DNA from 4 places in the Pelorhabdus sp. sgz311001 genome. Region 2 is predicted to be linked to each of the others. Evidence: riboswitches for the same ligand, from Rfam matches in the RefSeq annotation. Region 2 holds a riboswitch; each other region holds the start of a gene.
What was found. A riboswitch is a leader RNA that binds a small molecule or an ion and turns the genes downstream of it on or off. The one in region 2 is predicted to bind cyclic di-GMP.
Positions count from the first base shown of each region.

Region 1 (7,232 bases), on a different contig from region 2:
AGGGAGGAAGTTTCATGCGTAAAATTGAAGCCTCGCAAATCACAAAAGCCGTTGCTAAATTGGCTACTGATGCCAACTACTACTTGTCTCACGATATTTACGACGCCTTAGTAGAAAATCAGAAAGTCGAACGCTCTCCTCTTGGCAAAGAAATTCTCGGCAAACTTGTAGAAAATGCCGATATTGCTCGCGCCGAAGATATGCCGATCTGCCAGGATACGGGGATGGCTGTCTTGTTTGTGGAATTAGGGCAGGATGTACAAATTGTCGGTGACAGTCTGGCTAATGCTATTAATGCAGGTGTAGCGAAAGGTTATACGGAAGGCTATTTAAGAAAGTCCGTTGTGGCTGAGCCTGTATTTGAACGGAAAAATACGAAGGACAATACGCCAGCGATTATTCATGTGGAACTTGTCCCTGGCGATAAGTTAAAGCTGCTGCTAGCGCCGAAAGGTTTTGGCAGCGAAAATAAGAGCGCGATTAAAATGCTTGTACCAGCTGATGGAATTCAAGGAATTAAGGATTTCGTTGTTGACACAGTAAAAAAAGCGGGATCAAACCCTTGTCCGCCCATGGTTGTTGGCGTAGGAATCGGCGGAACCTTTGAAAAATGCGCATACCTTGCGAAGAAAGCTTTGACTCGTCCGATTACATCGAAAAACGAAGATCCTCGCTATGCCAAATTAGAGGAAGAACTGATGGAGTTAATTCGTAAAACTGGTCTTGGACCGCAAGGACTCGGCGGTGATGTGACGGCGCTTGGCGTCAATATCGAATGGTATCCGACGCATATTGCCGGGATGCCTGTTGCAGTCAATATTAACTGTCATGCCACCCGCCATGCGGAAGTGGAACTTTAAGAGGAGGTTACGAAAATGGCTGAAGCAATTCGCATTACTACCCCTTTAACAAAAGAAAAGGTACAATCCTTAAAAGCGGGTGACAGTGTTTTAATTAGCGGCGTGATTTATGCAGCTCGCGATGCAGCTCATAAAGAAATGACCGAGGCGCTCGCTCGCGGTGAAAAACTGCCTGTTGATCTGACCGATCAGGTTGTATATTATGTAGGACCTTCGCCAGCGAAACCAGGTCAACCTATCGGTTCCGCCGGTCCGACTACGAGCGGTCGTATGGATGCCTATACGCCAGCCTTGATTGAACAGGGACTGCGCGGCATGATTGGCAAAGGCTATCGTTCGAAAGAAGTCGTAGACGCTATGAAAAAGCACGGCGTAACTTATTTCGCTGCGATTGGCGGCGCCGCCGCTTTAATTGCTCGTTCCGTAAAAAAATATGAAGTGCTGGCTTACGGTGATTTAGGTCCAGAAGCCTTAGCGGCACTTACGGTAGAAGATTTCCCCGCGATTGTTGTCATTGACTGTGAAGGCAATAATTTTTATGAACAAGGCCAAAAGCCTTATGCGCAAATCTAAAGATAGGCGTAAAATTTTGGATTGAGGTGACATATGCTTACTTTTGACGTATTAGTAATCGGCAGCGGCGGCTCCGGTATGCGCGCCGCGCTGGAAGCGGCAAGGCAGGGCGATTTAAATGTAGCTTTGATGACGAAGGTATTTCCGACCCGCTCGGCTACCGCGATGGCTCAGGGCGGCATTAACGGCGTTCTGAAAAATGCCGATGCGACCGATACTTTAGAAAAACATATTTTCGATACTGCTAAAGGCAGTGACTATTTGGGCGACCAAGATGCCATTGAATTTTTCTGTAATATGAGTCCTGACTGTATTAACGAGATTGACTATTTTGGCGTTCCCTTTTCTCGTGACAAAGAAGGTCGTATTTCTCAGCGTAACTTCGGCGGTCAATCTTCACCGCGTACCTGTTATTCCGCTGATAAAACCGGCCATGTCATACTGCATACCATGTACGAGCAGTGTTTGAAGCATGATGTAAAAGTGCTGCAAGAGTGGCAGCTCTTAGATGTTGTTGTAGAAGACGGCGAACTGCGCGGCGTAGTGGCGCTACAAATAAAAACAGGTGAAATTGTGCCGATTGCCGCAAAAAGCGTAGTCATCGCTACAGGCGGCGCTGGTCGGATGTATTGGATGCGTACAACTAATCCCTTCACTTCTACTGGCGATGGTATGGCAGCTTGCTTTAGAGCAGGCGTTGCCCTAAAAGATCCGGAAATGGTGCAGTTCCACCCGACAGGCCTTGCTAGCACCGGTATTTTGATGTCAGAAGCAGTGCGCGGTGAAGGCGGCTATCTTATCAACCGTCTTGGCGAACGTTTTATGAAGCGTTACGCCCCGGAAAAAATGGAACTTGCTACGCGTGACGTTGTTGCCAAAGGCATTGAAACGGAAATTAAGGAAGGCCGTGGTTTTGGCGAAGGCATTACTGCCTATGTTCAGGTCGATGTACGTCATTTACCAGAAGAGGCGATTATCGAGAAACTTCATGGTATTCGTGATCTGGCCATTTCTTTTGAACATGTTGATCCTGTGAAAGAACCGATTCCGATTCGTCCAACCTGCCATTATTCGATGGGCGGCATAGACGTAGTCGATTATAAAACCTGCGCTACAGCGGTCAGCGGTCTCTTTGCCGCCGGGGAAGCAGCTTGCGTATCTATTCACGGTGCGAATCGTTTGGGCGGCAACTCGCTTGCTGATGTAATGGTTTTTGGTAAAGTAGCAGGCATGGGCGCTAGCGATTGTGCCAGAAAACGAACGATTACCGGTGAAAATTTGCTAAGTGAAGCCGCAACAGGCTGGGAAAAACGTTTTGAAGAAGTTGTTTCCCGTACGAAAGGCGCTACCGTTGCGTCGATTCGTGATCGCTTGGCCGAAATCATGTGGTACAATGTGGGCGTATTCCGCAATGAAGCCGATATGGTAAAAGCAGCACAAGTCGTTGATGGTTTGCTTGCTGAATACCAAACTTGCGTAGTCGGCGATAGCAGCCGTGTATTTAACAGCGCCTTCGTAAACTATGTGGAAATGGGGAATCTGTTGACAATTGCCAAGGCTGTTGTAACAGGCGCTTTAGCCCGCAAAGAAAGCCGGGGCTGCCACCTGCGTGATGATTATGCAAAGCGCGATGATGAAAATTTCTTAAAACATACGCTGATCACCAAAGATGGTTCTGATTATAAATTATCCTACCGGCCGGTCGTCATTACGAAGCATCAACCGGCAGAAAGGAAATACTAATGCGACAGATTACCTATAAAATACACCGTTTTCAAGATAATAAGTCCTTTGTACAGGAATACAGTTTTCCTCATGAGCCTGGCAAAACGATTTTATGGGGTTTAATAAAAATTAAAGATACGATGGATCCGACACTGACTTTCGTAGCTGCCTGTCGGTCTGCTGTCTGCGGCGCTTGTGCCGTTCGCGTCAATGGCCAGGCTATGCTAGCTTGTGAAGTTGGTCTTGATGATGTGACAGCGCGTTTTGGCGATACGCTCGAAATTAGCCCAATTCAAAACTTCAAAGTTATTCGCGATCTTGTTGTGGACTGGGAGCCCAAGGCGCAGCGCTTAAAAGAAGTCAAACCGTGGCTGATTCCTGACGAACAGTTTACGGCGAAAAGCGGCTGTCGTCAGTCGCCGGAAGATTTTAAAAAGATACGTCAGCAAGCTGACTGTATTCTCTGTGGTTCTTGTGCGTCTGAATGTAATAAGCTCAGCGCCGATGAAAGAGACTTTTTAGAGCCCTTTATTTTTAGTAAAGCTCAGAAATTTGTAGCTGACTCGCGTGATAAAGATTTTATGGCTCATTTGACGCCAGCTATGGCCAAAGGCCTGTGGAAATGCGTTCACTGTCAGGAATGTGTGACCAAGTGTCCGAAACATTTAGAGCCAGCGGAAGATATATCAAAATTACGGCAAAAATCGGTGCAAGCTGGTATGACTGATAATATGGGCGCTCGTCATGGTATGGCCTTCCGAGATGATATTGCCAAAACAGGCCGCTTAAACGAAGCGACCATGTCGGTGAAAACCGAAGGCTTGTTAAAGTCGTCGACTCGCGCTGCTTTTGCTATGCGTCTTTTTGTTCGCGGCAAATTAAATCCGCTTCATCTGATTCACTCGGCTACGCCAGTGCAGGGAATTGACAAAGTGAGAGCCATTATGAAAGCAGTCAAGGAGGCGGAGAAAGAATGAAATATGGATTTTTTCCTGGCTGTGTCCTCGAAGCGGCGGCCAAAGAAGATATGATGGCAACACTTGCCGTTGCGAAAAAACTAGGAATTGAACTCGTTGAGCTTCCCGGCTGGACTTGCTGCGGCGCCTCTCATGTACAAGATATTGATGAGTTAACAGCTCTGTCCGTGAATGCCCGTAATATTGCTTTGGCCGAAGGCCTGAAGCTTGATATTATGACGGTCTGTAATACTTGTACGCTCATGCTGCGCAAAGCAAAACATGAATTAGATCATGGCATGAAAGAAAAGGTAAACCCGATTCTAGCTAAGGCGGGGATGAAGTATGAAGGAACAAGCGAAATCACTCATTTACTGTGGGCGCTTGTTCGCGACTATGGTCTTGATAAATTAAAGGGAAAAGTAGTGCGCCCTTTGCAAGGTATGAAAGTGGCTGGTTATTATGGCTGCCATCTGCTAAGACCGCCTGAAATTATGAATTTTGAAGATCATGCAGTGCCTCATTCTTTAGAAGATCTGATTCGCGCATTGGGAGCTGAACCGGTCGAGTTTGATGCCAAACTGAAATGTTGTGGCTTCCATGCTGTATATCCAGCGCGTGACAGTGTGCTTAAGATGACGGGAGAAACGAACCTCAGCGCGATTAAAGCAGGGGCAGACTGTCTCGTTACGCCTTGCCCGCTGTGTCAGATGCAGCTTGATATGTTCCACCCAGAAGGACAGGCTGCAGTTGGTGCGGCCAAGGAAATCCCCATTCTTCATATGTCGCAGCTCATCGGTCTAGCTTTAGGGCTGTCGCAGGATGAATTGGGCATGAAGCGCCATATTGTTAGCACGGCAGTTTTAAAGCTGTAACTTGATTTGTTAGCTGTAGCTTAAACAATGCTAGAGACCTCTCAGTACAGCGCTTAGCGGCGATGTTTCTGAGAGGTTTTTTAAAAACAACGTAGTTGGAATTTTGTAATTTTATGGTGTTTTAGTAAAAAAAACGGCAGTTATTTCCTTGACTTTTTATGAATTTTTACAGTAAAATTAAATTAGTTACTTAGTGAAATATTAGGCAAACTTGCCGAAAGGCAAGGACGCAAAGCCTTGGATCTAAGGGTTTTTACCTAGGATTGCCAGGCTGCCATGCTGGATCTTTAAGCATGCTCTGAGGTCAGGGGGCGGTTCCCTGCTTTTTGGTATTCCTCCAGAGCTGTAAAAATGAGGGAGGAAGAAGAATGAGACCGCGTTTAATTGTCTTTTCTTTTTGCGATTATGCTGAATTTAAACTGGTGAGACCGCTTGTAAAATGTTTTTTGCAAAAAGTGCTACTAGGACAATATCATATGATGGAAGTTGCTGTGAATGAAGCAGTCAATAATGCCTTGCGTTTTAGTGAAGGCAAGCCTTGTCAGCTCACGATGGATATTTTGCGAGGCAGCGTACTCGTGATTCGCTTGAAGCATCAAGGACTAGGTTTGGTTACAGCGTCAAAACGAGCACAAGATAGTCATAAGTGCCTCGAAGAAGAGCTCTGGCGTGAAGGCGGTCGTGGCCTGCTGATTATGCAAGCGGCGGCGGATTGTGTTTTTTACAACAGGCAAGGAACGGAAATATTGTTAGCGAAGATGCTATCAGAACCTTGTTTATCCCAAAACGATAAAAAGATTACCTGATATGTGCGGCGTAAAGTTAGATTTTTCTTTCTTGGGCATGTTGTAATAAAAAAACACTTGGTTTCGATTAGAAACCAAGTGTTTTTTTAGTTTTGCGGGCCTTTAGTGATGGAGGCTGGTAATGTTACGGTGCGCCATACTTACATGATAGGTCATGGCTTTTTCGGCAGCATCAGGATCACGTTTATAAAAGGCATCCATGAGCGTAATATGTTCCGTAATCGTTTGGGATAAACGATTTTCTACAGCAATGGAGTTTAAGCGAGCTGGCTTAATATATTTATGCAAATTGCTTAACGTCAAATTAAGCATTTTGCTGCCAGAAGCCTCATAAATGAGCTGATGAAACTTATTATCTAACTCAGCAATTTCCTCCATATTTTGTTTTTGAGCATAAAACTCCGTAAGATCAACAATTTTTTGTAGTTCTTTCAGTTCATTTTCGGTTAAACGACTAGTAGCCCAACGGGCAGCCAAGCCTTCTAGCAATTGGCGCATAGCGCAAATATCAGCGACATCTTTCGCCGAGATTCCCAGGACAATAGCGCCTTTTTTTGCGGTCGTTTCTACTAAACCTTCTACTTCCAGCAGCCAAATTGCTTCGCGAATGGGGGTGCGGCTTACGCCTAACTCATCGGCTAATTTTGTTTCTAGCAGAATATCGCCGGGGGAATAGGCTCCTTCGATGATTTGCGCTTTGATATGTTGGAATACCTTATTGCGTAGCGAGGTATCATTAGTAGAAAGGAATTCTAAATCTTTGGGCATAGCGGGCCTCCATTAAAAAAAATTTCACTCTCTAATATTTTATTATAACTTACGAAATACTCTAATAGCTACTAATAAGATAATTATAAATTTTTAGTTAATTTATTTGAAAACCGATAGAACCTTGTAAAATACCTATTGATAGTATAACATGATATTGGCAAAATAGTCCAAAAATAAAAACTTTTTCTTGGGGTATAGCCAAATGAAACAAAGACTGTTATAATGTATTACATAATTGATGTATACGTTAATTCAAAAATACATCAATTAAAACATAAGGGAGGCGTGATGATATGTTCGTAATGGAAGCCTATGCACAAGAAGAAATTATGGCGCAAGAAGTAGCGAAAGAGATTTTGGACAAAGATCAGGAAGAATTACTGGAAGAACAAAAATGGCTTGATTTTGAACTTGGATTATTTGCCGAACATTGATTGCGTTAGAATGTCAGTAAAAAGTAAAAAATACGAAAGGCAGCGGAGCAAGAAGTTCTATTCGTATTGCGACAATGGCGTCGCACCTAATTGGATAGTTATATCCAGTTAGATGGGTTGCTTTTTTTATACCTTGTCATGCATAAAAATTCGTTTTCGCAGGATTTTTATGAAGGTAGACATTCGTGGCGCAATTAAGCAACGAATCTTCTGGTACGTTGAAACTAAAAAG
Region 1 covers NZ_JBVXUT010000002.1:47,564-54,795, reverse strand. The annotation lists gene AC0MXB_RS06350 (fumarate hydratase) at 15-860, shown strand; gene AC0MXB_RS06345 (Fe-S-containing hydro-lyase) at 876-1,433, shown strand; gene AC0MXB_RS06340 (FAD-binding protein) at 1,467-3,176, shown strand; gene AC0MXB_RS06335 (succinate dehydrogenase/fumarate reductase iron-sulfur subunit) at 3,176-4,135, shown strand; gene AC0MXB_RS06330 (CoB--CoM heterodisulfide reductase iron-sulfur subunit B family protein) at 4,132-4,989, shown strand; cyclic di-GMP riboswitch class I at 5,184-5,268, shown strand; gene AC0MXB_RS06325 (ATP-binding protein) at 5,358-5,795, shown strand; gene AC0MXB_RS06320 (GntR family transcriptional regulator) at 5,898-6,563, opposite strand; gene AC0MXB_RS06315 (hypothetical protein) at 6,860-7,000, shown strand.
Region 1: linked by a shared signal. The riboswitch ahead of AC0MXB_RS06325 (ATP-binding protein) and the one ahead of AC0MXB_RS12820 (GGDEF domain-containing response regulator) in region 2 are both predicted to bind cyclic di-GMP.

Region 2 (7,232 bases):
TGATCTTGAGCATAATGCGTTAAATCACTTAAAAGCGATGACAACATTGGTTTACTCTGGCCAGTCTTCATGGCTTGATGCAAATTACTAATCATTTCAATTAGCTTTTGATGATCCTTATCCATTACAGGAATATTAACGCTATATTTATTATCCCAACCTGACAATGCCATATTACCTCTCCCCTTCCTATTTACTTGTTTTTTCGACAAATTATACCATTTTCCTTCTTTTGTTTTAAAAATATTTATTTTTACCTTTAATGATTGGCCTATTTTAGACATAATTAACAGATGAGTTAATCACTTATTTAGAAAACAAACAAAATCTAATTATATTTTAAATCTCTTTTCCAGTTATTACGACAACAAATAACATTCGCATGTTAAAAATGTAGGTTTTTGATAATTGCAGTCGAATATATGTAAGTAAAAATTATTTAGGAGGGGTACTATGAATTTTTTAAGGACTGTAACGGTTCGTTCTAAATTATTCCTTTTAAACGCAATCGCCTTTTTATCTTTAATTCTCTTCGGATATATTAGCTACGTCTTCCTACATCAATCAAACGATATGACAAACTATATCTATGATGACTGCCTTGTTCCCATAGCTCTCGTTAACGAAAATAGATCTTACATAAATAGAATGAATGCTGCCATTCTGGAATTAATGCTAACGACCGATGATAAAAAAAATTCAGAACTTAAAAACCTAATTGATCAACGAACTAGACAGCTCAATGATAATTTCGGATTAATTGAAAGTAAACCCCATGATACGCAGAGTCAAGAGTTACTCAACAAAGCTAAAATATCTCTCCAATCCTATTTAGCAAGCAGTCAACAAACACTAGCTCTTGCTCTGCAAAATAAAAATGAAGAAGCCTATCAACTTTATGTAAAAACTGTTGAAAAACAAGCTCAAGCTTCTATTGACGATATGAGACAAGTTTCAGAATACTATAATAAAGTATCATTACAAACGAAACAAAAATCCACGGATTCTTTTAATACATCAAATCGAATTACTATTTTTCTCGTTATGTTGTTAGGTTCTATTTTCTTAATAAGCGGATATTACATTTCCAAGCAAATTGTAAATCCTTTAAAAAGCATGGTGTCATTTTGTGAAGAACTCGCTGCCGGAGATTTTACGGATAAGCCTCGGCGCATCATGAATCAAGATGAATTTGGCCAAGTTTCAAACGCTTTACTTAACATGCGAATGAACTTACGATCCATACTAAAACAAATCCATGAATCCTCGGAACAGGTGGCCGCTTCTTCTCAGCAATTATATGCTAGTGCTGAGCAATCTGCATTAGCTTCTACTCAAGTCGCCTCTTCAATCAATGATGTGGCTAAAAGCGCCGAGCAACAACTACAAGCGGCATTAAAAACATCAAATATAGTAGATAATCTTGCAGGAAATATCCTAGAAGCAACGGATACAGCCTATACAGTTTCAACACAATCCGAAAACGCTTCCAATCAAGCAAACGAAGGAAATCACTCGGTAGAAAAGGCAATCACTCAAATGAATAATATTGAAAAAACCGTATTTGCCTCGGCTGAAGTTGTACAAAAACTTGGCGAACGTTCTAAAGAAATTGGGCAAATTGTTGATACAATCTCTGGCATCGCTGGCCAAACAAATCTTTTGGCCTTAAATGCCGCAATTGAGGCAGCAAGAGCGGGAGAGCAAGGTCGAGGCTTTGCTGTAGTGGCAGAAGAAGTTCGAAAGTTAGCTGAACAATCTCAAGATGCGGCAAAACAAATTGCTGAATTGATCACGGAAATACAAAATGAAACCGATAAAGCCGTTAATTCCATGAATTCTGGTACAAAAGAAGTAAAACTTGGTACTGAGGTTGTAACTCTCGCCGGGAAAACTTTCAAAAATATTGCAGAATTAATTATAGGAGTCTCTAATCAAATGAAAAGTATCTCTACAACAATGGATCAGATGTCAACGAATAGTGAAGAAATTGTATTTTCAGCCAAAATCATTGATGACTTGAGCCGTAAAACAGCCGAGCAATCGGAAACCGTATCTGCCGCAACAGAAGAACAGTCGGCTACAATGGAAGAAGTTGCTTCTGCCAGCCAAGCCTTAGCAAGATTGGCAGAAGGAATGAGAAACGCCGTACTAAAATTCAAAATTTAATAAAGAGAGATAAGCCCACGAACACTCATAATAGTCTTGTTTTAAACTAGAATGGCTTGACAGTTTAGTTGTGATACCAAGTTTTAAAACGCCTTATTTTATCTAATAACCCCTTCGAATTACCATCAAAACAAATAGCTCTATCATCAACATACACTATTGCAGGTGGCTTGTGTACAGCTACGTCATCAACGACTATGCCATATTGTTTTAACCATATATTAATAGCTTCTTTTCCTCCAGCTTGATGGCAGCGAGTAGACACAATCACAACCCGATAATGCTTTCGAATCTCCTCAATTGCTTCTTTTATCCCAGTAACAGGTGGATCAGGAATAACTTCAACTCCCTGAAATCCACTTGTATAGCTGTGGATCACACCATCAAAATCAAGTACAACGGTTTTGACCATTATTATTTGCTCCTTATGATTTATTTCGAAATACTAAGTATCCCCAAAAATATCTAATAGATGCTCTAGTTCTAAAGGTTTGGCAAAGAGGATTTTTTTCTATAAAAAAAGAAAGCAAGAAAAGAGAACTATAAAGAACTTCTTGGGGGGACAAAATTGTATGCACAAAGTTTTGGCGCTACGACGCTTGGCCTTGACGGAATTATTATTACTGTAGAAGTCGATATTAGTAACGGAATTCCCTGTTTTGATATCGTGGGATTACCTGACACCGCTGTTAGAGAATCAAAAGAACGGGTTCGGTCTGCTTTAAAAAATTCTGGATTTATATATCCGCAAAAACGTATTACTGTAAATTTAGCTCCAGCAGAACTCAAAAAAGATAGCTCTGGATTAGATTTGCCTATCGCTATGGGAATTTTATGCGCTAGTGAACAGCTCGCTCAGGACAAAATTAACAATTGTCTTTTTTCGGCCGAATTATCTTTAGAAGGTCGTTTGCGGCCGATAAGTGGTATTTTACCAATGGTCATAGCCGCAAAAAATCAGGAACTACATGCTGTTTATGTGGCGCCGGAAAACGGATCTGAAGCATTACTTATGGGAAATCCTTTTGTTGGAGCTGCCGCTACATTACGCCAGCTTGTTGGTTATTTGACAGAGAATCAGGCTCTGCCTTGTATTGAGGCAGAGCCTGAAGCATTTTTTAGCGGCAATTACGAATTCGATTTTGCTGATATTCAAGGGCAACTTGTTGCTAAAAGAGCTATGGAAATTGCCGCTGCTGGCGGCCATAATCTACTTATGGTCGGCCCACCTGGAGCGGGAAAAACAATGTTGGCGAAAGCACTGCCTTCTATTTTACCGCCACTTACAGAAGAAGAAGCATTAGAAGTAACTAAAATCTATAGCGTCAGCGGCGAATTGCAGAGGCCTTCAGGCCTTATACGAAAACGATCTTTTCGCCACCCTCACCATACACTTTCAGCTGCAAGCATGATTGGTGGCGGGAGAATCCCTAGACCGGGAGAAGTAAGTCTGGCTCATCATGGCGTATTATTTCTCGATGAACTGCCCGAGTTTTCACGTCAGGTGCTTGAAGTATTGCGGCAACCCTTAGAGGATGGTATTGTAACTATTGCTAGAGTAAATGCCACTATTTCATTTCCTGCTAGATTCGTATTAATTGCTTCTGCTAATCCATGCAATTGCGGCTTTTTCCCCAGTGATCGCTGTACCTGCTCTGAACAAGAGGTTCGACGATATCAACATAGAATCTCAGGCCCCTTGCTTGATCGGATTGATATTTATTTGTGGGTAGAACCTGTTTCTTACGATGATTTATCCCTAAAATCGCAAGGTGAACCATCAGAAACGATCCGTAAACGAGTCATCGCGGTAAGAAATCTGACGCAAGAGAGATTGGCACAATGGAGTATTTTTTGCAATGGACAAATGAGCCATAAACAGGTGTTAAAAACTTGTTGTTTAACTGTAAGTGCACAAAAATTACTTAAAGGCGCTTTTCAAAAACTAGAGCTGAGTGCTCGCGGTTATGATCGAATTCTAAAAGTAGCACGAACAATTGCCGATTTAGATCAAGAAGAACAAATTACAGATCGTCACATTGCTGAAGCAATTCAATTTCGCAATCCTTTATTTAAAGCGTAGAAATAGTTTAGTAATTAATAAAAATCTCTAAGCTCATGCCAGCTTAGAGATTTTTACAGAATTTAAGATATTCCCACTTCACTCTTCGATAGAAATATAGCAATTTCTTCCTTCTCTTTTTGCATTATAAAGTCCTATATCAGCGCGTTTAATGAGCTTAGCCGGTTTATAATCATCATTTGGTTTCAATGATGCAACTCCCATGCTAACTGTGACAAACTCACTTACATCTGACATCTCATGTTTTAATGCTAATTTTTTTATATTTTCTTGAATCCTCTGGGCAACTACAATTGCACCACTAAGTGGTGTTGCTGGCAGTAAGACAACAAATTCTTCTCCACCATATCTACCGACAATATCGATTGACCTAGAAAGTGAATTTTTTATTGTTTGGCTAACCATTCTCAAACACTCATCGCCTTCTAAATGCCCATAGATATCATTGTAGTTTTTAAAAAAATCTATATCAATCATTATCGCTGATAAATATTCATTATTACGATATGAGCTAAGGCATAATTTATTTAATGCGTCTTCTAAAAAACGACGATTATATATCTCTGTCAATTTATCAATCATTGACAAACTCACTAAAATGTCTCTTTGCTTTTTTAATTCAAGCTGACTCTCAATACGGGCTTTTATAACTGCTATGTCCGTGTTCTTCGTAATGTAATCAACCGCTCCCATTGAAAACCCTGTTGTTTGATGCCGCGGAGAGGAATTGGAAGAAATAAATATTACTACTATGTCTTGAGTAGCCGGATTTTCTTTAACTCGCCGACAAATTTCGTAGCCATCAATATCTGGTAGCATTATATCTAATAAAATAAGATCAATTTTTCGAGATATAATGATCTTTAAAGCCTGTGACCCGGAAGTTGCACAATAAACACTATAATTATCTTGCAAAATTTTCATTAATAAATTACAGTGAAATTTTTCATCATCAACAACAAGAACTGTCTGCTTACCAAAATTCATCTTATCGTCCTTTCTCTTCCACTTTAAAGTTCAGAAAACAAAGCCAACATGGAACGATAACTTTAGTGATAGCTACATCAATGACTTCTCATTTTATTGCAATAAAAAACCAGGTTATCATCGTAATTAATGATGTAACCTGGCAGTCTTAGAAAATTCCTTTAGACCCACGGCTTTGCGTCCCATCCTTTCGGGTGGTTTGCCTACCAAATATTTCTTTAATGAAAATTATACCATAATGATTCAAAATTTCAAAGAAACCTGTCAAATGTATCCAATAATACATCTGACAGGTTTTCATTCCCTCATCTTCTTGAAATAAACAAAACGTCTACTTTCCTTTAAATTCACTATCATAGGCTTCAAGTGCTATCGGCAACGCAGTAATCACCTTATTTCCTACTGCGGGGAGCGCTAATAAAACTGCACTTTTAATCTCATCTCTAGTAGCACCTAACTCCTGAGCATGTTTTACATGAAAAGGAAGACCACTTAGCAGTCCAACCGCCGCTAAAACAGCAATATAAGCAATCTCTTCTGTTTTGGAATCAAGGCTACTAGCCTCGTCTAATTTTTGAACAGTTTCTAACCATGTTTTCGATTGTTCCGGAGCTTCTTTTAAAAAACAGTCAAATGCATTACTCATATTTTTCAAATAAATTCCTCCTAAATAGCACATTATTTTGTTGTTTACAGATTTCAATAATCGCTGGGTCAAGCATTCTTTTTCCATCTCCTAATCTTGGTTCTAAAATTCTTAAAAGGCGCAACCGAATTTATATGTATCCACTTCCACATTGGCCAATTCGCTTTTGTTACTGTCCCTTTTTCCCATCCCATAATAAGATTTAACCATCCGAGCTGATATGCTAGCATTTCCTGCGGCGTTTTATCCACTTGCGCAATGCGAACATTTCCTTTTTCATCTGGAATCTCATCAAATTCTTTGTCAAAAAGCAAATAAGTCTTTTGTATAGCGGCAATTAATTCAACTTTACTATTGTATTGTATCATTTATCATGGCCACACTCCATTTTTGATAATCACTTCAAATTTAATAAACAAAAATATCTAAGGTTGATTAATACCTCAAATTTCAACACGCTTTAAAACTAATTTGAACAAAGTTACAGGATTTTATGAGCAGTTATTGGCACTCTCTAAGATCTAGCTAACAAATAAACCCCAGTCAGTATAAGTATGCAACTTCCTACTTTATTGTATGTTATCGGCGAAACTTCAACACCAACAAGTCCAAAATGATCAACGACAGCCGCGGTAATAATCTGAGCTGCTAATACTAAGGCAAATACCTTTAATGTTCCAATATTCGCTATAGAGTATGAAAAGCCATACATTGCACAAATCCCCATCATTCCTGAAATCAAGGCTTTAGTAGATATTGTATCACTAATCTTTTGCTGATTATATAAAACAAAAAATAATGCAAATAAAATCTGAAAAATTGAGACTCCTATAATCATAATAAATTGTCCCGATAACTTTCCTATTTGCGAATTAATAGCTCCTTGTATTGGTAAAATTATTCCAGTAATAATCGCCGCTAAGACGCTTAGCATTATGTTTCTCCCCTTATATTAGTAGTTTTCTCATTTCTTCTCTTTATATCTAAACCATATTTTGATTTACAAAATACTAACTCTATTATACAAAAAACAAATTATCTTAAAAATAGTCAACAGTTGAAACGGCTAAAAATTTAATTTTCTATAACGATCTACAATTTTTTCTTTCTGATTTAAATTCTGATTTAAATTCTGATTTAAATTCGGATATAAAGTGAATCATAAACCAAGTATTAACTATATTCCCTTAGAATTTTCAGTTGTTGACGAACAAAAAGAAAACTGCTATGCTTAGATAAGCTTAAAACTGAATCATAAAACCATCTTTGGATGTGGATTTTTCTAGAGAAATCTATTTTCGCCACACAATATCTATTGGGATATTGTGTGGCGTTTTTTATTGGGAG
Region 2 covers NZ_JBVXUT010000005.1:15,203-22,434, forward strand. The annotation lists gene AC0MXB_RS12800 (bacteriohemerythrin) at 1-173, opposite strand, end outside; gene AC0MXB_RS12805 (methyl-accepting chemotaxis protein) at 454-2,169, shown strand; gene AC0MXB_RS12810 (HAD family hydrolase) at 2,234-2,581, opposite strand; gene AC0MXB_RS12815 (YifB family Mg chelatase-like AAA ATPase) at 2,738-4,252, shown strand; gene AC0MXB_RS12820 (GGDEF domain-containing response regulator) at 4,331-5,239, opposite strand; cyclic di-GMP riboswitch class I at 5,370-5,453, opposite strand; gene AC0MXB_RS12825 (carboxymuconolactone decarboxylase family protein) at 5,571-5,885, opposite strand; gene AC0MXB_RS12830 (ClbS/DfsB family four-helix bundle protein) at 5,954-6,253, opposite strand; gene AC0MXB_RS12835 (DMT family transporter) at 6,400-6,819, opposite strand.

Region 3 (7,232 bases), on a different contig from region 2:
TCATTCCAGGTGGCAAGATCTGCTAAGGTATAATCATTCATAATCCTCCCCTCCTGCCTGTTCTTTTTCTAAAATTTTCTTAAAGGACGGCCAAATATCATCTTTAGTCAGCATAGATGTCATTACAAAATTCGGCGCTTTTACTTTCTTGGCAAAGTCGTCTTGAATCGTACTGCCCCACTGTGGCGCGCCCACATTGCCATACCCAAAGAGGTTGCAAATTTCACAAAGCTTGCTGGCCAAAGTAATCGCTTTTTCATTGTCTTCCGACCAATTGTCGCCATCGGAACAATGAAAGGCATAAATATTCCAGATCGATGGATTATAGCGTTGCTCAATAATCTCCAGAGCCTTGCTATAGCCACTGCTAATAAAAGTACCGCCTGACTCACCCTTGTGAAAGAATTCTGCTTCTGTGACTTCCTTAGCTTCGGTGGAATGAGAAATAAAAACAACTTCGACCTGTTCATATTTGTAGCGGACGAATTGATATAAGAGAAAATAAAAGCTTCTAGCAAGATATTTACGTGTCTGATCCATCGAGCCGGAAGTATCCATAATGCACAATACGACTGCATTAGAGTGATAATCAACATCCTCTTTAATACGGTAATATTTAAGATCTTCTTCCCGAAAGGGAATTCGCGGCCGTTCTTCTTCTCCTGCTGCAACGTCAGCTTCCCGTAAGCTTGTCTGCTGGCGCTTAATTTTTTCAATAAGCGTTCTTTTTTTAGCCAACCGCGGCGGAATTCCTTTTTTCTGAAAACCGGAACGTTTATGCTTATGGCGCGTTTCCAGTTGCGAAAACTTTTTCCGTTCTAAATCAGGCAACTGCAAATCTTCAAAAAGATAATTTGCTAACTCATCAAGAGTAATTTCTGTTTCAAAAATATCTTCCCCTGCATCGCTGCCGGCTGGGCCAGGGATCTTTTCTCCCTGACCCTCTTTTGTCTTACCAATCGACTGACCTCTCGCCTCACCGCCTGTGCCTGAACCAGTTCCTGGCGTATTTTTCCCGTAAATAAATTGATATTCTTTAATTCCCTTAATGGGAATTTTTATCTTTTTATTGCCGCTTTGACCAATAATACTCTCTTCGGCCACAATGCCGCCAAGATCTTTTTTGATCGCTTCTTCGACTAGTTCGCGATGTCGCTTGCGATCCCATTGGGAACGATCGGAACTAGCCTTGCTACCATCCTTAAAGACAGCCATGGCGCCCTTCCCCTCCCCTGTCATACAAATTCAAAAAATCAATCTTTCCAGAGATTATTTGCGGCATATTTTAAAATCACATTGCAACAATGATCGCAATAACCGCTTCGCTTCATTTCTTCGACCATCGCATCATACTTACCGTCTTGTTCTTTATCACGCACTTTGGCTTTGGTAATAACCCGCGATAACTCTTTTACCGAAGCCGTCAATTTCTTTTCAATCGCTTCTTTTAAAGGCTCATAACTTTTATATTCAATCTTGCCGCCATTTCGCAGCAGCGAAAACATATACGATGTTACGTCTTGGCGAAAACCGGCGGCAGCAGAACCGCTAATGCCGATCTGTTCTTCAATCGACTGCAGAAATTTCAAGTCAGGTTCTAGCTCTTCGCCAGTGTGAGGATCTTTGATCTTTGATGAATTAGCGAACGCCTCGGCATGATCGAGGTAATTATTGAAGAGGCTCTCAGCCTGTTCTTTATAGCCATGAATGAACGCCCGCGTCACTTCTTTTTCTAAGAGCTTATTGTATTCTTTTTTAATTGTGTCTTGGATGAAACCAAGATAGCGTTTTCGTTCTTCATCGCCAATAGCCATTTCTTTAACTGCTTTAATCAAAGTATCAATAATCGCAATCGGATTGATACAATTCGATTCAGATTCCGATAAAGTCGTATCAATCGCTTTCATGATAAAGCGAGTAGAAATGCCAGTCATGCCTTCCCGTTGCGCCTCATCTTTGAGTTCAAAAATATCGACCTTTTTGGTAGAGCCCTTCTCTACAATTTCTTCGCCATTATAAATCTTAAGCTTATTTAAGGGATCAATCTTGGCTGAAGGAGAGAGTCGGCTCAAAATGGCAAACATCGAAGCCATCTCAATGGTATGTGGCGCAATATGAGCAGAAAAAGCACTATTATTCAGCATTTTTCGGTAAATTTTCACTTCTTCGTCTAGTTCGAGGCAATAGGGCACTTCCACTTTGACAATCCGGTCCAAAATCGCTTCATTCGTATGATCTGACTTAAATTTATTCCATTCCGCTTCATTGGAGTGAGCTAAAATAATTCCGTCAAAATAAATCATCGAGCCTTTGCCTGGCGATGGAATTGATTTTTCCTGTGTCGCCGTAATCATCGTATGCAAATACTCTACATCATTTTTAAACACTTCAATAAACTCCACAATCCCGCGATTGCCCACATTAAAAGCACCATTTAAAGCCAGAACTCTCGGGTCGTCTTCCGAATATAAATCCATTTTTGATATATCGACAGAGCCAGATAACACCGACGTATCCTGATTGTTAGGATCAACCGGCGGTACAACACCAACGCCCTTGCGGGAACGGATGGAAAACTCAGCCACAGTTACAGGAAATCGTTCATATTCACCATGAAAATCATTTTTCAAACGATAACGGCATACTGGGCACAAATCCCCCTCTATTTTAACACCAAGAATTTCTTCAAATTGAGGTCGTAAATGTTTAGGAATTAGATGCAGCGGCTCTTCCCGCATCGGACAGCCTTCCAGAGTGTAAATCGGCGGACTCATCTCCAAGGCCCGTTTTAACGCTTCCATCAAAGAAGATTTTCCTGCACCTACAGGCCCTACTAAATATAAAACTTGCCGTGATTCCTCACCTTTCATAGCTGCAGAGTGGAAATAACGCATGATTTTCATAATACTTTTATCGATGCCAAAAAACTGATCCTCAAAAAAACGATAACGCCGCAGCGTATCATTGCCATGAATCCGTTTCAAGCGCGGATCTTCTTCTGTTCTTACAATATCAACGCCTGGCGCTGTTAATAGTTCATGCATGCGTTGATGAGCTAGCATGACTCCTTTCGGATTTTCTTTTACGATTTTCAGATAATCAAGCAGCGTGCCAGAAAAATGCTCGTGCTTTCTCTCTACCCGATCTTGTTTAATCAGACTGACGAAATCAAAATTTGCCATACTTTCTCCCCCTTCTTTGCATGCAATTATAATAAAAAAATGATAAGCCATCACACCAAAAGAATTTTTATCCCTTCAGAGAAGACACGGCTTACCATTTGATTTAATATAGCAGATTTTTTTATCGATGTCTATAACAAAATAACATGAATACTGATAAAGAAAATTTTAAATATACTAAAATATACTATGATAGCAAAACTAAATCATGCCTCAAACGTAAATAGCGCGAATCACCAATAAGTTAATGAAACCAAGACTTAGCAAAACGATACATCAGCCATGCCGTACCAAAAAAAGCGGTAAGGGCGATAAGGCCAAATAGAACTTTCTTCTTCTTCGTAAAACCGGCAGCTTGTTGACAATAATATTCTTTTTGTGTCTTTTTGCCGCATTCGTAGCAATAGTTATCTTCAGCAAAAACAGCCGTACCGCAAGAGTTACAAAAATAAACGACAGCAGGTTTTTTATGATCGGCGCTACCGCCAGACAATGCACCCACTTGCGGCGGTTTTGGCTCTGGTACTTGCTCTGATGCTTCGTCCGCTTTTTTCGCTGAGTCACCGCCTTCGCCTGACAACTCTTCAGCCGCCTTAGCAGCCGCTGCTACTTCGGCTTCTGTAATAACCAAACCCTCCGTCGCTGTAGTCTCTGGTACTGGTGAGGCGAGTTCTTCTGTGGGCGAAGCAGGAACGGCAGCTTTTGGCTGTTTATCTGATTGTGTTAGATAGGCCACATCCTTGCCACACTTGCCGCAAAAATTTCCTTCCACACTGATGGTCACACCGCATTGAGGACAATACATAGCTAATCTCCTCCGAAATATCCAATCTATACAGATTTGAAAGACTGCTTATTTTTTCGTTACAACAACAATAACAAAAGTTACTATGATAATTAGCCCGACAAAAGCGCCAACTCCAGCAATCACTAATTTTTTGGGCGAAGCCAAAAAAGCAGCCAGCCCAGTCGGCGGCGCTGGATCTGCCAACTCAGTTTCTACAGCTTCCGCTTCCGCCTCAGCCATTTCTTCCGTTTGATCTGGTTGTCGTTTGCCGCAGATCTGACAAAACAAAGCACTTTTCGGTATTTCTACACCGCAAAAAATACAATAGCGCATCCTGGCACCTCACTCATTACTTGCAGGCTGAAAATCTTTATTTTTATTCTTTTTCGCTAAAATCCGATCAAATCCTCTATTTAGAATAAAAAACCGCCGCAGTAAGCATTCATGTAGTCGTAAGCTTACTGCGGCGGTTTTTTATTCTTGTTCTATTTCTGCAAAAAATTAGTACAAGCAATACCAGCTCGTTCCAATTCATTCGCAGAATGAAATAAGGTGAATTTTTTTCCTGTAGCTAAAAACTCGCCTGAAACAGCTTGATTTAGGCCTTCACTCAGGCAGCTTTCACAATAATAATGCCCTTTGGACTTATTCTGCCCATCGTCATACATTTCAAGGCGCCGCGTAGCCTTACGGCCACAACATTCACAGCGGCCCAAGAGCCGGGCCAAATATTGTAACATGTAAAACCCTTCCTTATTTGCCTAAATTAAGCAACAAAAAACCAGGCTGCTCATCAAATTGATTGCAACCTGGCGCTCATAGACAGATCTGTCCTTAGATCCAAAGCTTTGCGTCCTTACCTTTCGATAAGTTTGCCGACGTTTTCTTTTGCTGACTCTTTCTTATGATACCATGCCCCTTAAGGCTTGGCAACTATCAGACTGTCTCTAACCCAGCTTGAAATGCGGCCTGATTGATTGAAACAAGCTGGGGCTTAATCTGTTCTTTCATTGCTTCGTCCCAATGGATTGTGGTAAGGTCCATCGCCTTGACTAAAGCACCGAATAAAACAACGTTCATACAGCGACCATTGCCCAGCGCAAGGGCTATCTTTTCTGCAGCTATGATCGTCGTTGCCGCTTTCTCCTGTAAAGTTTCTAAAATGCCTGTAGGATAATCGCACTTTCCATTTAAAATCGGCGCTGAGGGAATCTGATAATCATTGACAACGATTTTGCCATCAGGCTTTAAATAATCTAACCAGCGCAGCGCTTCCATCTGCTCAAACGATACGAGAATATCGGCTTCGCCTTTACCAATAATGGGTGAATAAACCTTTTCACCATAGCGAACCTGGGTACTCACACTGCCGCCGCGTTGGGCCATGCCATGTACTTCTGACATTTTTACGTCATAGCCGGCAGCCATAAGACCTGTAGATAAAATCTTGCTCACTAAAATGGTTCCCTGGCCGCCAACGCCTACTAATAAAATATTTTTCGTCGCCATCTTATTTCCCCTCCTTGGCAATCGCCTGTACCGGACAAACCTGCGCACAAACCTCGCAGCCCACACACTGCATCGCATGGATCGAACTCTTTTTCGCCGCCTTATCAAAACGAAGGGCTGGACAGCCTGTTTTGATACATTTTTTACAACCGATACATTTCGCTTGATCAATTTTGCATTTTGCCAAATAGTTGCCGAATTCTTCGTGATCTTGCGGCGATGCTTTCTTTAACACACAAGGCCACCGTGTAATAATGACCGAAGATTCGTCAAGGGCCAAGGCCCAATCGAGCGCTTCACTGACTTCATCAAGGCGCAAAGGATTAATGGTTTTGACATGATCCACGCCAATGGCTTTTACCACAGAAGCAATATCAAGCGCTTTCGTTGGCATCCCTTGCAGTGTATAACCAGTGCCAGGATGATCCTGATGGCCTGTCATACCAGTAATTCGATTATCAAGAATACAAGTAATTGTATTGCTGCGATTATAGACAATATCAATCAAGCTCATAAGACCAGTATGGAAAAAGGTAGAGTCGCCGATTGTAGAAATTACTCGCGTATCTTCCCCAAAATAGTGGAAAGTCTTTTGCAGACCATGCCCCACACTGGGAGCAGAGCCCATACAGTTGGCAGCGTCTTTGGCATTTAAGGGATCGCCGCCGCCCAAAGCGTAGCAGCCAATATCGCCCATAATCGCTACATTCTTACGTTTTCCCAGTTCATAAAAGAACCCGCGATGAGGACAGCCCGCGCAAAGAACCGGCGGACGCGCTACTACAACGGAAGCGTCATAAGAAATCATCTCGCGATGTTTACCAAGGAGCGCCTGTGCGACAATATCAGGATTTAATTCACCAGTATAAGGAATTTTCGCTTTACCAATGCAGGCAATGCCAGCTGCTTTGATCTGCTCTTCCAAATAAGGCTCAAGCTCTTCCACGACGTAGAGCATATCAACGGCAGTGGCAAAGGTGCGGATTTTTTCGAGCGGTAGCGGATAAGTAAAACCAAGTTTTAAGTATGAAGCATCTTCGCCAAAAACTTCCTTGGCATATTGAAAAGCAATCCCCGAGGAAATAATCCCGATTTTTTTACTGTGCCATTCGATATAGTTTAACGGCGTCTCTTCCGCGTAGCGTTGTAAAGTCCGCAGCCGTTCTTCCAAATTTACGCGCAGCTTTTTCGCTACAGCCGGGACCAAATCATATTTTGCGGGATTTTTAACATAGGCTTTTTTAACGACTTCACTCCGCTTTCCTAACGTCACGATGCTTTTACTATGGCAAACGCGCGTCGTCATACGGAATAGCACAGGAGTATCAAAGGTTTCACTAATCTCTAAAGCGGTTTTAACCATATCTTTTGCTTCCTGGCTATCGCTCGGCTCCACCATAGCCACCTTAGCAAACTTAGCATAATACCGATTATCTTGTTCATTTTGCGAAGAATGACAGCCAGGATCATCGCCACTAACAAGTACCATGCCGCCATTGACACCCGAATAGGCAAAACTAAAAAGCGGATCAGCTGCTACATTCACCCCGACCATCTTCATGGCCGCCAAGGTTCTCCCGCCGCCTAACGACGCGCCGATCGCATTTTCGAAGGCGACTTTTTCATTTGGCGCCCATTCCGCAATGATGTCCCCTCTAAACTGAGCAATATTTTCCAAAATCTCGGTACTAGGCGTACCGGGATAAGCGGCTGCGTAAACGACGCCCGCTTCATAAGCGCCTTGCGCCACCGCT
Region 3 covers NZ_JBVXUT010000002.1:89,484-96,715, forward strand. The annotation lists gene AC0MXB_RS06490 (SpoVR family protein) at 1-41, opposite strand, end outside; gene yhbH (sporulation protein YhbH) at 34-1,215, opposite strand; gene AC0MXB_RS06500 (serine protein kinase) at 1,254-3,182, opposite strand; gene AC0MXB_RS06505 (hypothetical protein) at 3,427-3,987, opposite strand; gene AC0MXB_RS06510 (hypothetical protein) at 4,036-4,302, opposite strand; gene AC0MXB_RS06515 (hypothetical protein) at 4,455-4,709, opposite strand; cyclic di-GMP riboswitch class I at 4,770-4,856, opposite strand; gene AC0MXB_RS06520 (indolepyruvate oxidoreductase subunit beta) at 4,906-5,478, opposite strand; gene iorA (indolepyruvate ferredoxin oxidoreductase subunit alpha) at 5,480-7,232, opposite strand, start outside.
Region 3: linked by a shared signal. The riboswitch ahead of AC0MXB_RS06515 (hypothetical protein) and the one ahead of AC0MXB_RS12820 (GGDEF domain-containing response regulator) in region 2 are both predicted to bind cyclic di-GMP.

Region 4 (7,232 bases), on a different contig from region 2:
TAGATCTGGATCTTGCTTGGTATCAAGAACATCAATTGATAAAAAGCCTTGCCACTTCTGATGTTGTAGATAATCGTTATGTTGATTTTGCTATAAGTAAACTGGGAGATTACCAGCCAGGAGGAAATTAATGATGAAGCTGCAAAGAGCTCAAATTCTTCACCTTCTCCCCTTACTCTCCCCTTTAACGCTCCTACTTTTCTGGGAAATCTTAGCTCGCACTGGCTTCATAGACATTCGCCTTTATTCTTCGCCCACGCTCATTGCTAGTACCTTTTTGCCGCTGCTTTACTCAGGTGAACTTGCTTATAATACACTTATCAGCGTCCAAAGAGTTCTCCTCGGCTTTCTATTAGGATCTTTGCCAGGAATTCTACTTGGCATCAGCATGGGACTGTCCCCGGTCATTCGCACTCTCATTGAACCGCTCATTGCTGCAACTTACCCCATACCGAAACTTGCCGTAATGCCGCTGATTCTCCTTGTATTCGGCATTGACGAAACGTCGAAGGTTTTCACCATAGCGATTGGCGTATTTTATCTTGTTGTCATCAATACCTTGGCAGGTGTTGTAAACATTGACAAGATTTATTTGGATGTGGCGAAAAATTTTGGCGCCAATCGAAAAGACTTTTACCTTACCGTTGCACTTCCCGGTGCTTTACCTATGATTTTTGCTGGATTAAAGTTAGGTATGGGCATGGCTCTGATCCTCATCGTAGCTGCTGAAATGTCGGCTGCAAAAGCCGGTGTCGGCTGGATGATCTGGCGTTCTTACGACATGTTTGATATTGAAACCATGTTTGTCGCGCTCATCACGCTCTCGATTCTTGGTTATATTTTTTCCCTCGTGCTCGACGGAGTCGAAAAAATCGTCCTCCCCTGGAAAAAACAGGATTACTAGGAGGTCTCGCCCTTGAACAAAAACAAACCTTGCATCATCCTTCAAGACATGGAAAAAAGGTTCGCAACACCAACTGGCTCGATTACCGCCTTAAGCAAAATTAATCTCGTCGTAAATCAGGGAGAGTTTGTCGTGATTGTCGGACCGAGTGGCTGCGGCAAAACCACATTATTACGTATTCTAGCAAATCTAGATCGGCAGAGCAGTGGTAAAATAAAAATCTTACACCAAAATCTTCACCAACCACTTACCTCTATGGTGTTTCAAGAACAATCTATTTTTCCCTGGATGACTGTGATTGAAAATGTTTCATATGGTCTGCGTCTGCGCGGCATGAAGAAAAAAGACCGCTATGAAATCGCCGACCGCTACATTTCTATGATAGGACTACAAGATTTTTCCTCAGTCTATCCACATCAGCTTTCCGGCGGAATGAAACAGCGCGTAAGTGTGGCAAGAGCTTTTGCCAATGATCCAGAGATTCTATTGATGGATGAACCCTTCGGCGCCCTTGACGAACAAAACCGCCTGATTTTACAACAAGAACTTTTAAAAATCTGGAATCAATATCAAAAAACGACTGTTTTCATTACCCACAGTATTGACGAAGCCCTGGTATTAGGGGATCGAGTCGTTCTCATGTCGGCTCATCCCGGCACCATTAAAACGATCATTCCTGTTGATCTGCCTAGACCACGGGAAATTTCAGATCTTCGCACCTCGACTCACTATCAGGAACTCTTTAAAAAAATTTGGCTCCTCCTAAAGGAAGAAGTCGTTAAAGTAAACCGACATACTCTACCACATCCCAAGGGAACATAATAGTAAACCCAAAATACTAAGAGGCCAAACAAAAAAGAGCTAGAGCGAAAATATCTCATTTCGCTTATAGCTCTTTGTATTATTCTACGCTAACCATCTTCTGTTTATCACATCATTAGTCTTTGATCTGATCGCGTTTCAGCCAATCGATTAAAATAGTTTCTCTAAAGCTTTTAATTTTTTCTAACGACTCAGGCGTCCAGTCATAAAGACCTGTACCAGTTTTGGCGCCTAGTTTTCCTGCAGCCACAGCTTCCTGCAATAATTTTGAGCCTGTTGTCTCATTGCATAAATCAGCTAACAAATAGCTGGAAATATTATTAAAAATGTCAAGTCCGCCTAAATCAGCGCTTTCCAAAGGACCTGTTGTAGCTAAACGACGGCCAAGACTATATTTCATGGTTGTATCAACCGCTTCTGGCGTAGCAATGCCCGATTCTACAATATACAAAGCTTCTCGCAGCAAAGCCAGCTGTAGTCTGTTACCGATAAAACCAAGAGCTTCCCGTTTTAAGGCAACAGGTTTTTTCTGAATGAGTTCCATGAGCTTCCAAGTGATTTGTACGGTTTCCTCAGAAGTTCCTTTACCTGGAACAACTTCGACAAGTGGAACTAGATGAGGCGGATTCCAGAAATGAGCTACGACGAATTTATCTTTGCGCTGCAATGGTTCAGCAATCGCAGTAGGACTCAAGCCAGACGTATTTGTGGCAAAAATGGTATGAGGCGCGCAAAGTTTATCAAGCTTACCCCAAATTTCCTGTTTAATAGCCAGTTCTTCGGCAACAGATTCAATAATGAAATCAGCCTTTTCAGCAACGGCTTCCAGTGTTGTTACACCTTCTACACGCGCTAAAATAGATGCTACATCATCCTCTTTTACCAAGCCATTAGCGACATAAGTTTTTAAGGCGCCTTTGATACTGTTAACGCCGCGCTCAATACTGCTTTCAGACCGACCATACATTTTTACTTCATAGCCGGCCATGGCAAAGGCCAAAGCTGTACCAAAACCCATGGTTCCAGTACCTAGGTTCCCAATGACTTTAATGTCTTTTACATCCATTCTGTCTCCCCCTCATCAACTCAGTTGCAAAAGCGTTTTGTAATTTTACAAATTATAGAATAATTATAACATTTTTAACCGATTCTTGCACTGTAAAAATTATTACGACTAAATATATTCCTTATTTTTAAATTTTCGTATAAAAAAGAGATGCATAAAATGCATCTCTTTTGAGTTTCTGGCAGGGGCAGAAGGACTTGAACCCTCAACCAATGGTTTTGGAGACCACTACTCTACCAATTGAGCTATACCCCTATGAAATTGGAGCGGAAAACGAGATTCGAACTCGCGACCCTCGCCTTGGCAAGGCGATGCTCTACCACTGAGCTACTTCCGCAATATGGCGACCCGGATGGGACTTGAACCCACGACCTCCGCCGTGACAGGGCGGCATTCTAACCAACTAAACTACCGGGCCGAACCAGCTTTTATATAATAACATATTATATATACTTTGGCAAGAACTTTTTACTAGTACTTTTTCTTCTCGCATTTACCTTAGCAGCAGCTTTGACAAAACTGCTTGGAGACAAGAACTTCCTCTAAAGATGCAGGTCTCCCTAAATAATAACCTTGCCCACAATCAACTTCTAATTTCTTTAAAATATGCCAAATGGCATCATTTTCGACAAACTCAGCAATCGTTTTCTTTCCCAACGTATGGGCTACCGCATTCATCGCTTGTACAAGAGCCTGTTGCTTGGGATTATTCTCTAGGTTTCTTACAAAGGATCCATCAATTTTCAAATAGTCAACTGGCAGCTTTCCTAAGTGAGAAAAAGAAGAGAAACCGACACCAAAATCATCTAGAGCAAAATGACAGCCGAGCTTCTTTAAACCATTAATCCATTTTTCTACTATTGATAAATCCTTGATTGTCGCACTTTCTGTAATCTCAAAACCAAGTCGATTTGGCTCTATGCCGCTTTCTAGTATAGAGCGTTCAATCCAGCTTAAGAGCCCTTCATCACTCAGGGTAAAACCTGATAAGTTCACAAAAATTCTTAACTGCGGCTGATTTTCAAGTACCGAAAGTGTTTTCGATATCACCCAGCGATCAATAGAGGCTATGAGACCACTCTTTTCCGCCACAGGAATAAAGTCAACTGGTGAAATAATATGGTCACCATCTATTAGCCGGATCAGCGCCTCATAATGAATAATGCCCTTGCCTGACTGATAAATAGGCTGAAACACTAGTTTAAACTGATCACGTCGTAATGCCTGATAAATTAAAGCCACTTTGCGATTCATTTCAAAAATACGACGACGGTCATCAATATCACTGATAAGCATAACCCGGTTTTTTCCGGCTTCCTTAGCCTGATGAACCGCGGCATCTACATAAGAAAAAATACGTTTTACTTCAACCGCTTCATCAATATAGACAATACCAATACTTGCCGTAACGCGAAGAGGAATTTTGCTGGCATCGACATAAAAGTTTTCTTTTTCTAATGTTTTTAAGAGCCTTGTAGCCATGCAGTTCGCCTTTTCCAAGGTAGTCTCATACAGAAAAATTAAAAACTCATCGCCGCCTAAACGGGCTAAAAAATCACCTTTACGCAGGTTGCGCTTCAATAATTTTACAGCCTGTTGCAATAAACGGTCACCCGCCTTATGGCCATACGAATTATTGACAAGATTAAAATTATCAAAATCAAGTAGCAGTAACGCGCTTTTTTGCGCCACACAACCATTTGTGCCTGTCTTTTTCAAATGTTCTTCTAAATAGTAGCGGTTTGGAATATCTGTAAGATAATCATAGTGGGCCAAATGCCATAGTCTTTCTTCCATCTGCTTGCGATGACTAATATCACGGATAATACTCAATAAAACAGGCACCCCAGCTACAATGCTTCGTTGCGATTGAACCTGCACGTAAAAAACCGTACCATTTTTCCGCTTATGCTTTGCTTCAAAACAAACGCCGGCGGCTCCGGCTAATTTCATCTGTTCTAAAATTAGAGCTGCTTCCGTACCGTCTTCCCGCACATCAAAAATCGTTAAAGCTGTGAGTTCTTCCGCTGAGTAGCCATAGACACGAAGCGCAGCATCATTACCTGCTAGAATTTGCCCTTCTAAAGCTATAAATAAAATAATATCTCCTGTCTTTTCTGCGAGAACCTGATATTTTTGAATCTGCGCTTCTATTTCGGCAAACAAAATCTTTTCTTGCGCCTTTCCTACCGACTCAGAATCATTTTTCTTCACAAAAAATCCTCCTACCTCGCGCTCTCAAAAAAATAAAAGACCAGGCCTGACACCTGGTCTATCTATACAGGGAGCAACCTGGCAATCATAGACATCCTGTCTTTAGACCCATAGCTTTGCGTCCTTATCTTTCGATAAGTTTGCCATATTCATTATCTTTATTTATATCATAACATGCTAATAACTGTCAATTCAGGACTTCTTAAATAGTTTACTTAAATTTTCCGACTGCCCCGTTTGGTAATAGGAGTTCCGGCTTTGCAAGCGGGACATTCTTCTGGTGCAAAAGACGCCACATCAAGATGCAACAACGCCTCAGTCGGCGCTTCAAAGGAAGCTTTACCACCGCTGCGATCCACAAGAATCCCCACCCCAGCAATAATTCCGCCTGTTGGTTTAATTGTGTCAATCACTTCCTGCACCGAGCCACCTGTTGTAACGATATCTTCCACGACGAGAACGCGTTCACCGGGATCGACGTAAAAACCGCGCCGCAGTGCCATTTTGCCGTTTTCCCTTTCCGTAAAGAGCGCTCTTGTACCAAGCTCTTTAGCCACTTCATGAGCCAAAAGAATACCGCCAGTCATCGGTCCGATAACTACGTCAATCTTAGCATCACGAAATTTTTCAGCTAAAGCTTTGCATAACGTTTCGGTATGTTTCGGCTGCTGCAGTACCTGAAATTTCTCAACATACATCATACTATGACGGCCAGAGGTCAATAGAAAATGGCCTTCTAAAATCGCCCCAGTTTGTATAAATAACTCTTTTACTTCTGCTTCAGTCATCATACCGTCTCCATTTCTGCTAGTATTTTTTCTACGGCCAAGTTCTTGTCGGCCGCCTGCGTAATAGGCCGCCCAATAACTAAATGCGTTGCCCCTGCCGTAAGAGCCGCTGCTGGCGTACTGGCGCGACTTTGATCTTGCAATGCTGCTCCGGCTGGTCGAATTCCCGGCGTGACGATCAAGAAGTCGTCGCCGCAGGCTTTTCGAATCATCGCGGCTTCATGAGGCGAAGCGACAACGCCGTCCATCCCCGCCGATTTAGCTAGCTTAGCTAACGTTAAAACTTCTTCACCAATCGCAAGCGGGCAGCCCACTTGCTTCAAAGCTACCTCGTCCATACTTGTTAATATAGTAACAGCTAAAAGTTTGGGGACCTCACGATTTTCCGCCGCAGCACTTTCCTTCACAGCTTGAGCGGCGGCCTGCATCATAGCAAAGCCGCCAAGAGAATGAAGTGTCATTAGCGAAACGCCTAACTTCGAAAGCGCTGCCGCACTTTTTGCCACAGTATTAGGAATATCATGAAGCTTCAAATCTAAAAAAATCGATTTGTTTTTGGATTGCAGATAACGCAATACCTCATTGCCTTGACTATAGTAAAACTGCATGCCTACTTTATAAAAGCTGACAGAATCGCCTAGTTCGTCAACAATCTGTTTTGCTTCCTCAAGCGTATTTACATCTAAAGCAACGATACAGCGTGAATTACTTTTCGCACTCATACCTGTTCTCCTTATCCAAATTTCACCTTACCAACAATCTCGCTAATATGGGAAATGCCCCGTTTCGCCAAATAATTGTCAAGCCCTGCCGCCACATCAACCATAGCAGAAGGATTCATAAAATTCGCTGTTCCTACGGCAACGGCGCTGGCGCCAGCCAGGAAAAACTCAACAGCATCTTCTGCTGTCATAATGCCTCCCATACCAATTACAGGGACAGAAACGGCCTGAGCTACCTGATAAACCATACGCACAGCTACAGGTTTCACAGCAGGCCCTGATAGACCTCCCATGCCGTTCCCTAGAATGGGTCGCCAGGAGTGAATATCAATGGCCATGCCCAGAAGTGTGTTAATTAAAGAGATCGCATCCGTTCCGGCTTCCTCTACCGCTTTAGCCATAGAAGCAATATCCGTAACGTTCGGCGAGAGTTTCGTAATGACCGGTTTATCTGTATTGGCTTTTACTGCCCGCACTACGCTGGCGGCGCTTTCTTCCTGAACGCCAAAAGCCATGCCGCCTTGTTTGACATTCGGGCAGGATATATTGATCTCAATACCGGCAATCGGCGCATCAGCCAGTTTAGCCGCTAATATACCGTATTCTTCTACTGTATTCGCCGAAATATTAATGATGATCGGCGTGCCATACGTAGAAACCTTCGGCAGAATTTCCGTTAAAAAAACGTCCACACCGGGATTTTCCAAACCAACAGC
Region 4 covers NZ_JBVXUT010000006.1:131,526-138,757, forward strand. The annotation lists gene AC0MXB_RS15420 (ABC transporter substrate-binding protein) at 1-131, shown strand, start outside; gene AC0MXB_RS15425 (ABC transporter permease) at 131-904, shown strand; gene AC0MXB_RS15430 (ABC transporter ATP-binding protein) at 917-1,726, shown strand; gene AC0MXB_RS15435 (3-hydroxyacyl-CoA dehydrogenase family protein) at 1,842-2,792, opposite strand; tRNA gene AC0MXB_RS15440 (tRNA-Trp) at 2,972-3,047, opposite strand; tRNA gene AC0MXB_RS15445 (tRNA-Gly) at 3,055-3,129, opposite strand; tRNA gene AC0MXB_RS15450 (tRNA-Asp) at 3,134-3,210, opposite strand; gene AC0MXB_RS15455 (putative bifunctional diguanylate cyclase/phosphodiesterase) at 3,291-5,006, opposite strand; cyclic di-GMP riboswitch class I at 5,076-5,161, opposite strand; gene pyrE (orotate phosphoribosyltransferase) at 5,222-5,794, opposite strand; gene pyrF (orotidine-5'-phosphate decarboxylase) at 5,794-6,516, opposite strand; gene AC0MXB_RS15470 (dihydroorotate dehydrogenase) at 6,528-7,232, opposite strand, start outside.
Region 4: linked by a shared signal. The riboswitch ahead of AC0MXB_RS15455 (putative bifunctional diguanylate cyclase/phosphodiesterase) and the one ahead of AC0MXB_RS12820 (GGDEF domain-containing response regulator) in region 2 are both predicted to bind cyclic di-GMP.